DNA from 3 places in the Mitsuaria sp. RG genome. Region 2 is predicted to be linked to each of the others. Evidence: riboswitches for the same ligand, from Rfam matches in the RefSeq annotation. Region 2 holds a riboswitch; each other region holds the start of a gene.

Region 1 (3,267 bases), on a different contig from region 2:
GTGGCGCTGCTGCTGATCGGCGTGCTGATCCGCGCCAGTGGCCGCGAGCCCAGGCCCGACACCCTCGCCCGTCCCCGGCAGCGGTATTGGGAGATTCCCTTGCGCATGGTATCGGCCACCTCGCTGCTGATGATCACCACCAGCCTGGCCAGCTGGCTGGGGCCGGCCACCAGCGGCATGCTGGCGCCAATTCCGGTGATCGCCTGGCCGCTGGTGGTGTTCGCCCATGTGCAGGGCGGCCGAGCCGGGATGGCGGCGATGGTGCGGGGCAATGCCATTGGTGCGGTGGGAGTGATTGCATTCTACCTGGCGATGGCGGGGTTGCTGGAACGATTGGGGGTTGCCGTGACCATCGGCCTCGCCATGGGCCTGGCAGTGGCACTGACCGTAGCGTTGGCGGCGGCGCTGCGCCGGGTACCGACCGATTGACCAGTGATTCGAACAGGTCCCGGGCTTGATCCATTCTCCCTGGGGCCAGCCCCTCCAGCGAAATATCGACTAGCCTGAATGCTCCTGTTGCCAACCTGACAAGGTGAAGACGATGAGCATGATGGACTGGGACGCCTACCGTAAGCAGTTGATGGCCGGCATCGGCGATCTCAAGCAACTCTCACCCGATACCGTGGCCGGCTACGCGACCGCCAGCGGCGCCGGGGCCAAGACCAATCACCTGGACGCCAAGACCCGTGAGCTGATCTCGTTGGCCGTCGCCGTCACCACCCGCTGCGACGGCTGCATTGCCGTGCATTCGCAGCAGGCGGTCAAGCACGGCGCCACCCGCGAGGAGATCGCCGAGGCCCTGGGCGTGGCGGTGGCAATGAACGCCGGCGCCGCGCTGGTCTACTCGGCCAGGGCGCTGGACGCCGTGGGCAAGACTGGCGCCTGAAACTTCATGGCGCCGCCGCCCTTGCGCGACGGCGCCGCGACACCCAGACTTGGCGGTTCAGCCCGTGCAGGAACCACCATGATCCAGATACGCCCCATGACCCCGGAAGACTTCGAACGCTTCTGGCCGACCTTCCAGGCCATTGTCCAGGCCCGCCAGACCTACGCCTTCGACCCGGCCCTGGACGTCGACCAGGCGCGTCGGTTGTGGCTGGAAACCCCGTTGCGCACCCTGGTGGCCGAGGACGACGGCGTGCTGCTCGGCTCCTACTTCCTCAAGGCCAATGCCGCCGGCCCCGGCGGGCATGTCGGCAACTGCGGCTACATGGTCTGCGAGCAGGCCCGCGGCCGGGGCGTGGCCAGGCTGATGTGCGAGCACTCGCAGAAGCTGGCGCGCCAGGAGGGCTTCCTGGCCCTGCAGTTCAATTCGGTGGTGGCCAGCAACGAGGTGGCGGTGGCGCTGTGGCACAAGCTCGGCTTCGAGACCGTCGGCCGCCTGCCCAGGGCTTACCGCCATGCCGAGCTGGGCCTGGTGGACTGCCTGGTGATGTACAAGTGGCTGGCAGACGAGCCGGTGGTGGAAAAGCCGGCGCTGCTGATCGGACGCAAGAATATCGAGGCGCGGGTTTCGCGTCGGCGCGGGCGCTGAACCCATCGCGGGGCAAGCCCGCTCCCACGATCCGATTGCCTGGAGCTGCCAGGGTATCGCCGTGGGAGCGGGCTTGCCCCGCGATCAGCGACAACGCAATTGCAGCTAACCCATTGCCCCACCAGATATTTTCCTGCCACCCAGGCGATTGACTCGCCACCCGTTCGATGGTCAGATGCGCGCCAGTTTCAGGTGTCCTGCGCCGCCGCGCGCAGGGTGAAACGGGAAGCCGGTGCGTCGTTGTCACGACAAGTCCGGCGCTGCCCCCGCAACGGTAAGCGAGCGAATCCTTCGACAGACCACTGTGCGCACGCATGGGAAGGTGAAGGCTTCATGCTCCTCGCAAGCCCGGAGACCGGCCTGAGGCTTCACTTGGCAACCCGCGGTGGGCGGGCGCAGGCCGGTATCCGCGCGCGCCTGCGTGCGCGCTTCGCCGTTGCGTGTTTTCCACCGGGATCCATTCCTTCCTGCAGCAGTGGAACGACATGTCCCGAATCAACAAGCTTCACACCCTGGCGGCCTGCCTGGCCGTGTCCCTGCCAGCACTGGCCGACGACCATGAAGTGGCGCCCCTCACCCTGCCCTCCACGGCGATCACCGACACCCGCGAGCCACAGGTCATCGACCTGGCCACGCCAACCCCGGCCGGCTCGCGCCTGAACCTCAGCGCCCTGGACACCCCGGCCAGCACCAGCAGCCTGACCGAGGCGCAGATCCAGCAGCGCAACAACCTCACCGTGCAGGACGCCGTGACCCGCTCGCCGGGCCTGACCTTCATCGGCACACCGGGCGACGGCGGTACCGGCCTGTCGGCCCGGGGCTTCACCGGGCAGAGTTCGGTGATGACCCTGTTCGACGGCTCGCGCCTGTACGCCGGCGCCGGCACCCTGACCTTCCCGGTCGCCCCGTGGATGGTCGAACGCATCGACGTGATCCGCGGCCCCTCCTCGGTGCTGTACGGCGAAGGCGCCACCGGCGCGGTGGTCAACGTGGTGCCGAAGAAGCCGTTCGCCGGTGACATCCGCAACCACCTGCGCCTGGGCTACGGCTCCTGGGACCGCCAGCAACTGGGCCTGGACAGCGGCGGCAGCCTGAGCGAGCGGCTGAGCTACCGCGTGACCCTCAACCAGCAGGCCGGCAACGGCTGGGTCGACCGCACCGACTCGCGCAGCCTGGCCCTCAGCGCCGCCCTGCGCTTCGATGCCAGCGACGACCTGAGCTTCACCCTCGCCCACGAACGCGGCGATGCGCAACCAGCCAACTACTACGGCACCCCGCTGATCGACGGGCACCTGCGCAGCAGCGTGCGCCGCAAGAACTACAACGTCAGCAACGACGAACAGCGCTACCACGACGAGTGGACGCGCCTGACCACCGACTGGACCCTCAGCGACAGTGTCATCGCCAGCAACCAGCTGTACTACATCAAGAGCCGCCGCCAGTGGCGCAACGCCGAGTCCTACGCCTGGGACGCCGCCAACGGCGTGATCCAGCGCGGCAGCTTCCTCGAGATTCGCCATAACCAGGAGCAGCTCGGCGATCGCCAGAGCTTTACCTTCGACCATGGCCTGTTCGGCCTGGCCAGCAAGACCGTGGTCGGCGCCGAATACAACCGCATCCGCTTCAACGTCGACAGCAACTCGCCCTACAGCGATGGCAGCAGCGACCCGCTCGACCCGTGGCATCCGGCTCCGGGCGGTTTCCACAGCCTCAGCCCGACCCGCGCGCAGACG
Region 2 (3,267 bases):
GCAGGGCCAGCGCGGCGAGGAACCGCGCCAGGGCCAGTACCCAGACGTTCGGCGCCAGCGCCGACAGAGCATTGAAGGCGGCGAACAGCAGCAGGATGGAGATAAACAGCCCCCTGGCGCCGCAACCGCGGGCATCTGCCCAAGGTGAGCGCGATGGTCCAGGCCCTGGCCGAGCGGCTGGGGCCGCTGATTCAGGGCTGATCCAGGCTGAACGCCAGTGCATGCCTGTATCCAGGCACAGACAAATGAAATAAAATAACATTTCATTTGAATGCTATCCCTGCCTGCGACCCGCCTCGATGACCAGCCTCCCGACCACCCTCCCCAGCCAACGCCTGCACAGCATCGACGCCCTGCGCGGCCTGGTGATCCTGTTCATGCTGCTGGACCACGTGCGCGAAACCTTCTTCCTGCACCGTCAAGTCAGCGACCCGATGACCATCGACGCGATCGACGCCACCGAACCCAGCCTGTTCGTCAGCCGCACCCTGGCGCACCTGTGCGCGCCGGTGTTCGTGCTACTCACCGGGTTGTCGGCCTGGCTCTACGGTGAAAAGCACCAGGGCCGGGGCGATGTAGCGGCATTCCTGTTCAAGCGCGGCCTGTTCCTGGTGTTGCTGGAGCTCACCCTGGTCAACTTCGCCTGGACCTTCCAGTTGCCGCCGGGCGTGATCTACCTGCAGGTGATCTGGGCCATCGGCCTGAGCATGATCGCCCTGTCGCTGCTGGTGTGGCTGCCACGCCCGCTGCTGCTGGCCCTGGGCGCGCTGATCGTCGTCGGCCACAACCTGCTCGATGGCCTGCACTTCGCGCCGCACTCGGCGCTGCATGTACCCTGGGCGATCCTGCACGAACGCGGCTGGCTGGAGCTGTCCGACAGCCTGCGCCTGCGCACTTCCTACCCGGTGCTGCCGTGGATCGGCGTGATCGCCCTCGGCTACGGGCTCGGCCCCTGGTTCAGCCGCACCAGCGATGCCGGCGAGCGCCAACACCGCCTGCTGCTCGGCGGTGTGATGCTGCTGCTCGGCTTCGTCGTATTGCGTCTTTTCAACGGCTATGGCGAGGCGCCGTGGACCTTCTACGCCAGCGTCGGGCAAACGCTGATGAGCTTCTTCAACATCACCAAGTACCCGCCGTCACTGCTGTTCCTGGCCATTACCCTGGGCGTCGGCCTGTTGCTGCTACGCGCGTTCGAGCGTGCCGGCGAGGCCCGCTGGATCGGCCCGCTGGCGGTGTTCGGCGCAGCGCCGATGTTCTTCTACCTGCTGCACCTGTATGTGCTCAAGCTGCTGTATGTGGCCTGCGTGGCGCTGTTCGGCCTGAACCAGGGCAGCCATTTCGGCTTCGACGGCATCGGCGCGGTGTGGCTGGTCGCGGTACTGCTGGCGATCGCCCTGTACCTGCCGGTGCGCGGCTTCGCCCGGCTCAAGGCGCGGCGGCGCGACATCGCCTGGCTCAAGTACCTGTAAAAGCGTTTTCAGCCGATGGCCCGATGGTCTACCATGCCGCCCGCCGGTTTCCACACGGAATCAAAAGGGAATCCCGGGCGCGCCGAGAGCGGGCCAAAGGGAACTGCCCCCGCAACTGTAGGTGCCGAGCCTGCGCCATCGATGCCACTGGGTCTGCCGACCCGGGAAGGCCGGCGCCGGCCAGGACGCACCAGTCAGGAGACCTGCCGGCACGCATTCACCAACCGGCGGGGTGTCCGGGATGGTCATCCGCCCCTGGCCGCGTGCTTGCCGCACGACGCCTGGCGATGCCTGTCCGTGGGCCATTCCGTGCACCACCCGACAGGAGATCGCCCCACCATGCCGCACCGCCTCGCCACCCTGCTCGCCGGCCTGTCACTGGCGGGCCTGGCCCACGCCGACGCCACCCGCTATCCGCTGACCATCGACAACTGCGGCCTGCCGCAGACCTTCGCCCAGGCTCCGCAGCGCGCGGTGACCATCGGCCAGGCCGGCACCGAGCTGCTCTATGCCCTGGGCCTGGGCGAGCGGCTGGCGGGCACTTCGCTGTGGTTCAACAACGTGCTGCCCGAGTTCAAGGCGCAGAACGACAAGGTCGAGCGCCTGGCCGACAACGAACCGGGCTTCGAGGCGGTGGTCGGCAAGCGCCCGCAGTTGGTGACGGCGCAGTTCGAATGGATGGTCGGCGCCCAGGGCGCGGTCGGCACCCGCGAACAGTTCGCGGAACTGGGCATTCCCACCTACCTGCTGCCCTCGGATTGCGAAGGCAAGGACAACCTGGTGGGCGCCGACGGTACCCGCCTGCAGCCGTTCAGGATCGACACCATCTACAAGAGCGTCAGCCAACTGGCCGAGATCTTCGACGTGCAGGATCGCGGCGAACGCCTCAATGCCGAGCTCAAGGGCCAGCTGGACCAGGCCCGGCAACGCCTGGCCGGCCAGGACCTGAGCCACACCAGCGCATTGTTCTGGTTCTCCAGCGCCGACCTCAAGGTCGATCCTTACGTCGCCGGTCGCCAGGGCGTGGCCGACTTCATGCTGCAGACCCTCGGCGTGCGCAACGTGGTCGAATCCAGCGAAGAATGGCCGGCGGTGGGCTGGGAAACCCTGGCCAGGGCCAACCCCACCTGGCTGATCGTCGCCCGCATGGACCGCCGCCGCTACCCCGCCGACGACTACCGGAAAAAACTCGAGTTCCTGCGCAGCGACCCGGTGACCCGCAACATGGACGCGGTCAGGCAAGGCCGGATCATCGTCCTCGACGCCGACGCCATGCAGGCCGGCATCCGCCTGTTCCGTGGCCTGGAGGTGCTGTCCAGCGCCTTTGCCAGCGGTAAAGCGCCACAACCATGAGCCGCTTGCTGCCCATCAGCGCCTTCGCGCTGCTCGCCCTGTGCCTGGCCATGCTCGCCGGGATCGCCATCGGCGAGACACGGATCAGCGCCGAGGTGGTCTGGCAGGTGCTGGCCAACCAGCTGTGGCAGGCCGGTCATGCGCTCGATCCGATCGACGCCGGCATCGTCTGGAACTACCGCCTGCCGCGCACCCTGGTGGCCGCCGCCTGCGGCGCGGGGCTGGCGACCTGCGGGGTGATCCTCCAGGCGCTGCTGCGCAACCCGCTGGCCGAGCCGTACCTGCTGGGCCTGTCGGCGGGCGCCTCGACCGGCGCCGTGGCGGTGGGCCTGTTCGGCCTCGGTGGCGCGGTGCTGTCGCTGTCGGCCGGCGCCTTCATTGGCGCGCTGGCCGCGTTCGCCCTGGTGCTGGTGCTGTCGCGGGCCAGCGGCAGCCGACAGGACAA
Region 3 (3,267 bases), on a different contig from region 2:
CGCCAAGGCGAGGGTAGCGCCGCCGAGTACCTGCCTGGGCACATGCAGGCGGCCGTTTTCGCCAGCCAGGGCCAGGGCAGTGCTTTCGGCGACGCCCCAGCAGCCGGTCTGGGCGTACACCGTGGCCGAACGATGGCTGAGCAGCGGCTCGAAGACCGTCAGGTGCGTGGCGTCGAAGCAGATGTAAGGCAGCCCGAGGCGCTCGGCCAATGCCAGCAGGCCGGGTTCGCGAGCCTTGGGCTCGATGCTGGCAATGGCGCGCAGGGCCGAGAGGGGCAGGGCGTGGCGGGTGAGCGTCTGGCGCAGCAGCACCGCCAGTGTCTCGACCGGGCAACCACGGCGGCAACCAAAGCCGGCGAACATCGCCGGCTGCACGGGCAGATCGCGCATCAGGCCTGGCTGGAACGACGGTAAAGCCACGCGCTGAGCAGGCCCAAGGCCAGCCAGAACGCGGCGTTGGTCAGCCAGGAAGCGATCTTGAACTGGGTCGCGAGGGCTTCCGGCGCCAGGCTTTCATGCACTGCGGGTTGCGGCGCGCCGATCAGGTGCGGGATCACCAGCAGGGCCACACCAAGCACCTTGAACAACCAGTGCCGGGCGAACACCAGCAGCGCCAGGCCGGCGGCGGTGGCTGCGGCGGTGCCGATCCACCAGGTCTGGCGCTGGCCAAGGTCGGCGGCGGCGGTGCCGGGCAGTTCCGGTGGCAGGCCCAGGGTCGGTGCCAGGCAGAACACGGCGAAGCCGGCCAGGCCCCACAGTGCGCCGGTGGCCACGCGGTTCGGTTCGCGCAGGCTGTAGAGGGCGACCAGGATCAGGGCAAAACCGACGGCGACCACCAGGTTGCCGCCAGTAGTGGACAGCACGCGCTGCCAGCCGTCCTCCGGCGCCCAGGCCTCGGCACTGTGTTCATGCTCATGGGGCGCTGCGGCGTCGCCGTGCTCATGCTGTTCGGCGACCGGGGCAGTGGATTCGTAGGTTTCCGCCTGGAGAATCAGTGGGGCGACCCAGAAGCTTTGCAGCAGGGTCAGCAACAGGGCCGCGAGCAGGCCGCTGAAACCCGCGGTACGGGCGATGCGCGTAATCATGCGGATTTACTCAGTGGCAAGGGAAGGCGGCACTGTGGCGGGTGTCGTGGGCGGCATTGTGCACCGCCTCGATGTGCGAGAAACCGGCGAAGTACACCAGGCACAGCCCCAGCAGGCTGGCGCCGACCGCGACGATCAGTCGCTGGCTGAGGCTGACGGGGGTGGCGATACTGTGTTTGGCGCTGGTGATGGGCATGACGCGTTCCTCTGCTGCTTTTGTTGTGGCAACGGGCATGCGCGACGACCCCGGGCACGGCTGGCCCGAGTGATACGACGACGCCCGCCCACCGCGGGGTGTACTGTGAGCACGTCAGGCCGGTCTCCGGGCTCGCGAGGTGGAGCAAGGCTCCTTCCATGGCGTCACCTTCCCATGCCTTGAGGCTGGCACAGTGGTCCGGACGCTTCTCTCGCTTACCGTTGCGGGGGCAGCACCGGCCTTGTCGGCTCCTGGAATGGAGACGCGACGCACCGGTTTCCCGTTTCACCCCCGTGGGGGCACCTGAACGCAATGCGCTAGCAAATCACGGGGCCGGGCCCGCGTCAATCGCCGCGGCGGTTGACCGCCAGGCAGGCACTGCGTAGCCTTGCCGCTGCGAGGTTCTCGGGCGTTGGCCCGAGCTAAGACGGGAACGCGGTACAAGCCGCGGCTGCCCCCGCAACTGTAAGCACTGAAGGGTTCGGCACAGCCACTGCGCAGGCGCGCGGGAAGGCGCCGGCCCACCGGCCAGCGAGCCGCAGCGGTGCAAGCCAGGAGACCTGCCTCGTGACGTTTTCGACTTTCAACCGGGCGGGGTGATCCGGTGGCGAACGCGCCAGGCCGGCATGGCCGTGGCTGTCGTCCTGCATGCCCGCGCCATTGCTGCCAAGGGCATCGCGACATGAAAACACTGGCCAAGCTTCCCGTCACCATCGTCACCGGCTTCCTCGGCTCAGGCAAGACCACCTTGCTGCGCCATATGCTCGACAACGCCCAGGGCCGCCGCATCGCGGTGATCGTCAACGAATTCGGCGAGCTGGGCATCGACGGCGAGATCCTCAAGCAGTGCAGCATCGGTTGCACAGAGGAAGAGGCCAATGGCCGCGTCTACGAACTGGCCAACGGTTGCCTGTGCTGCACCGTGCAGGAAGAATTCTTCCCGGTGATGCGCGAGTTGGTGGCCCGGCGCGGCGACCTCGACCACATCCTTATCGAAACCAGTGGCCTGGCCTTGCCCAAACCGCTGGTACAGGCCTTCCAGTGGCCGGAAATCCGCAACGCTTGCACCGTCGACGCGGTGATCACCGTGGTCGACAGCCCGGCCGTGGCCGCCGGCACCTTCGCTGCCTACCCGGACCAGGTCGACGCCCAGCGCAAGCTCGACCCGAACCTCGACCATGAGTCGCCGCTCCATGAATTGTTCGCCGACCAGCTGGCCAGCGCCGATCTGGTGGTGCTGAACAAAGCCGACCTGATCGACGCCGAGGGCCTGGCCAAGGTCCGTGCCGAGGTGGCCGAGGAACTGCCGCCGGCGGTCAAGGTGATCGAGGCCAGCAGCGGCCGCCTGCCGCTGGAAGTGTTGCTGGGCGTGGGCGCCGAATCCGAGGCGCATATCGACGGTCGCCGTACCCATCACGACTCGCATCACGACGGCGATGACCATGACGACCATGACCACGACGCCTTCGACTCGATCTCCATCGACCTGCCCGAGGCCGACGAGAGCCTGCTGCTCGATGCCCTGACCCAGCTGGTCACCGAGTTCGGCATCCTGCGCGCCAAGGGCTTCGCCGCCATCCCCGGCAAGCCGATGCGCCTGCTGATCCAGGGTGTGGGCACCCGCTTCGACAAGCATTTCGACCGTGCCTGGCGCAGCGACGAGCCCCGGATCACCCGCCTGGTGCTGATCGGCCAGGATCTCGACGCGGCGCAGCTGGAAGCGCGCCTGCGCCAGGCCCTGGGCGCCTGATCCATGCACCTGCTGCGGACCCAGCCCGGCGGCTTCGTGCCGGACGACAGCATCGCCGATCTCGGCCAGACCCCCGCCGACCTGGTGATCCTCTGCAGCGGCGATTCACACCTGGCGCTGCTCGCCGAAACCGCCGAGCAGTTGCCGGCGGATTTCCCCAGCGTGCGCCTGGCCAACCCGATGCAGGTGCAGAACCACGCCTCGGTCGACTTGTATATCGACCAGGTGCTGCGCCA

Evidence for each region. A riboswitch is a leader RNA that binds a small molecule or an ion and turns the genes downstream of it on or off. The one in region 2 is predicted to bind cobalamin.
Region 1: it holds a riboswitch for cobalamin, as region 2 does, so the genes downstream of both, POF53_RS15935 (TonB-dependent receptor) here and POF53_RS21625 (ABC transporter substrate-binding protein) in region 2, are expected to answer to the same signal.
Region 3: it holds a riboswitch for cobalamin, as region 2 does, so the genes downstream of both, POF53_RS17450 (CbtB domain-containing protein) here and POF53_RS21625 (ABC transporter substrate-binding protein) in region 2, are expected to answer to the same signal.

What each region holds. Positions count from the first base shown of each region.
Region 1 is NZ_JAQMYQ010000027.1:12,925-16,191, forward strand. Features, by position in the region: gene POF53_RS15920 (hypothetical protein) at 1-429, shown strand, start outside; gene POF53_RS15925 (carboxymuconolactone decarboxylase family protein) at 548-886, shown strand; partial or broken gene POF53_RS15930 (GNAT family N-acetyltransferase) at 965-1,468, shown strand; cobalamin riboswitch at 1,708-1,912, shown strand; gene POF53_RS15935 (TonB-dependent receptor) at 2,020-3,267, shown strand, end outside.
Region 2 is NZ_JAQMYQ010000048.1:2,844-6,110, forward strand. Features, by position in the region: gene POF53_RS21615 (MFS transporter) at 1-223, opposite strand, end outside; gene POF53_RS21620 (acetyltransferase domain-containing protein) at 300-1,469, shown strand; cobalamin riboswitch at 1,497-1,694, shown strand; gene POF53_RS21625 (ABC transporter substrate-binding protein) at 1,809-2,822, shown strand; gene POF53_RS21630 (FecCD family ABC transporter permease) at 2,819-3,267, shown strand, end outside.
Region 3 is NZ_JAQMYQ010000031.1:7,253-10,519, reverse strand. Features, by position in the region: gene POF53_RS17460 (cobalamin biosynthesis protein) at 1-390, opposite strand, end outside; gene POF53_RS17455 (CbtA family protein) at 390-1,085, opposite strand; gene POF53_RS17450 (CbtB domain-containing protein) at 1,096-1,281, opposite strand; cobalamin riboswitch at 1,382-1,604, opposite strand; cobalamin riboswitch at 1,664-1,863, shown strand; gene cobW (cobalamin biosynthesis protein CobW) at 1,964-3,031, shown strand; gene cobN (cobaltochelatase subunit CobN) at 3,035-3,267, shown strand, end outside.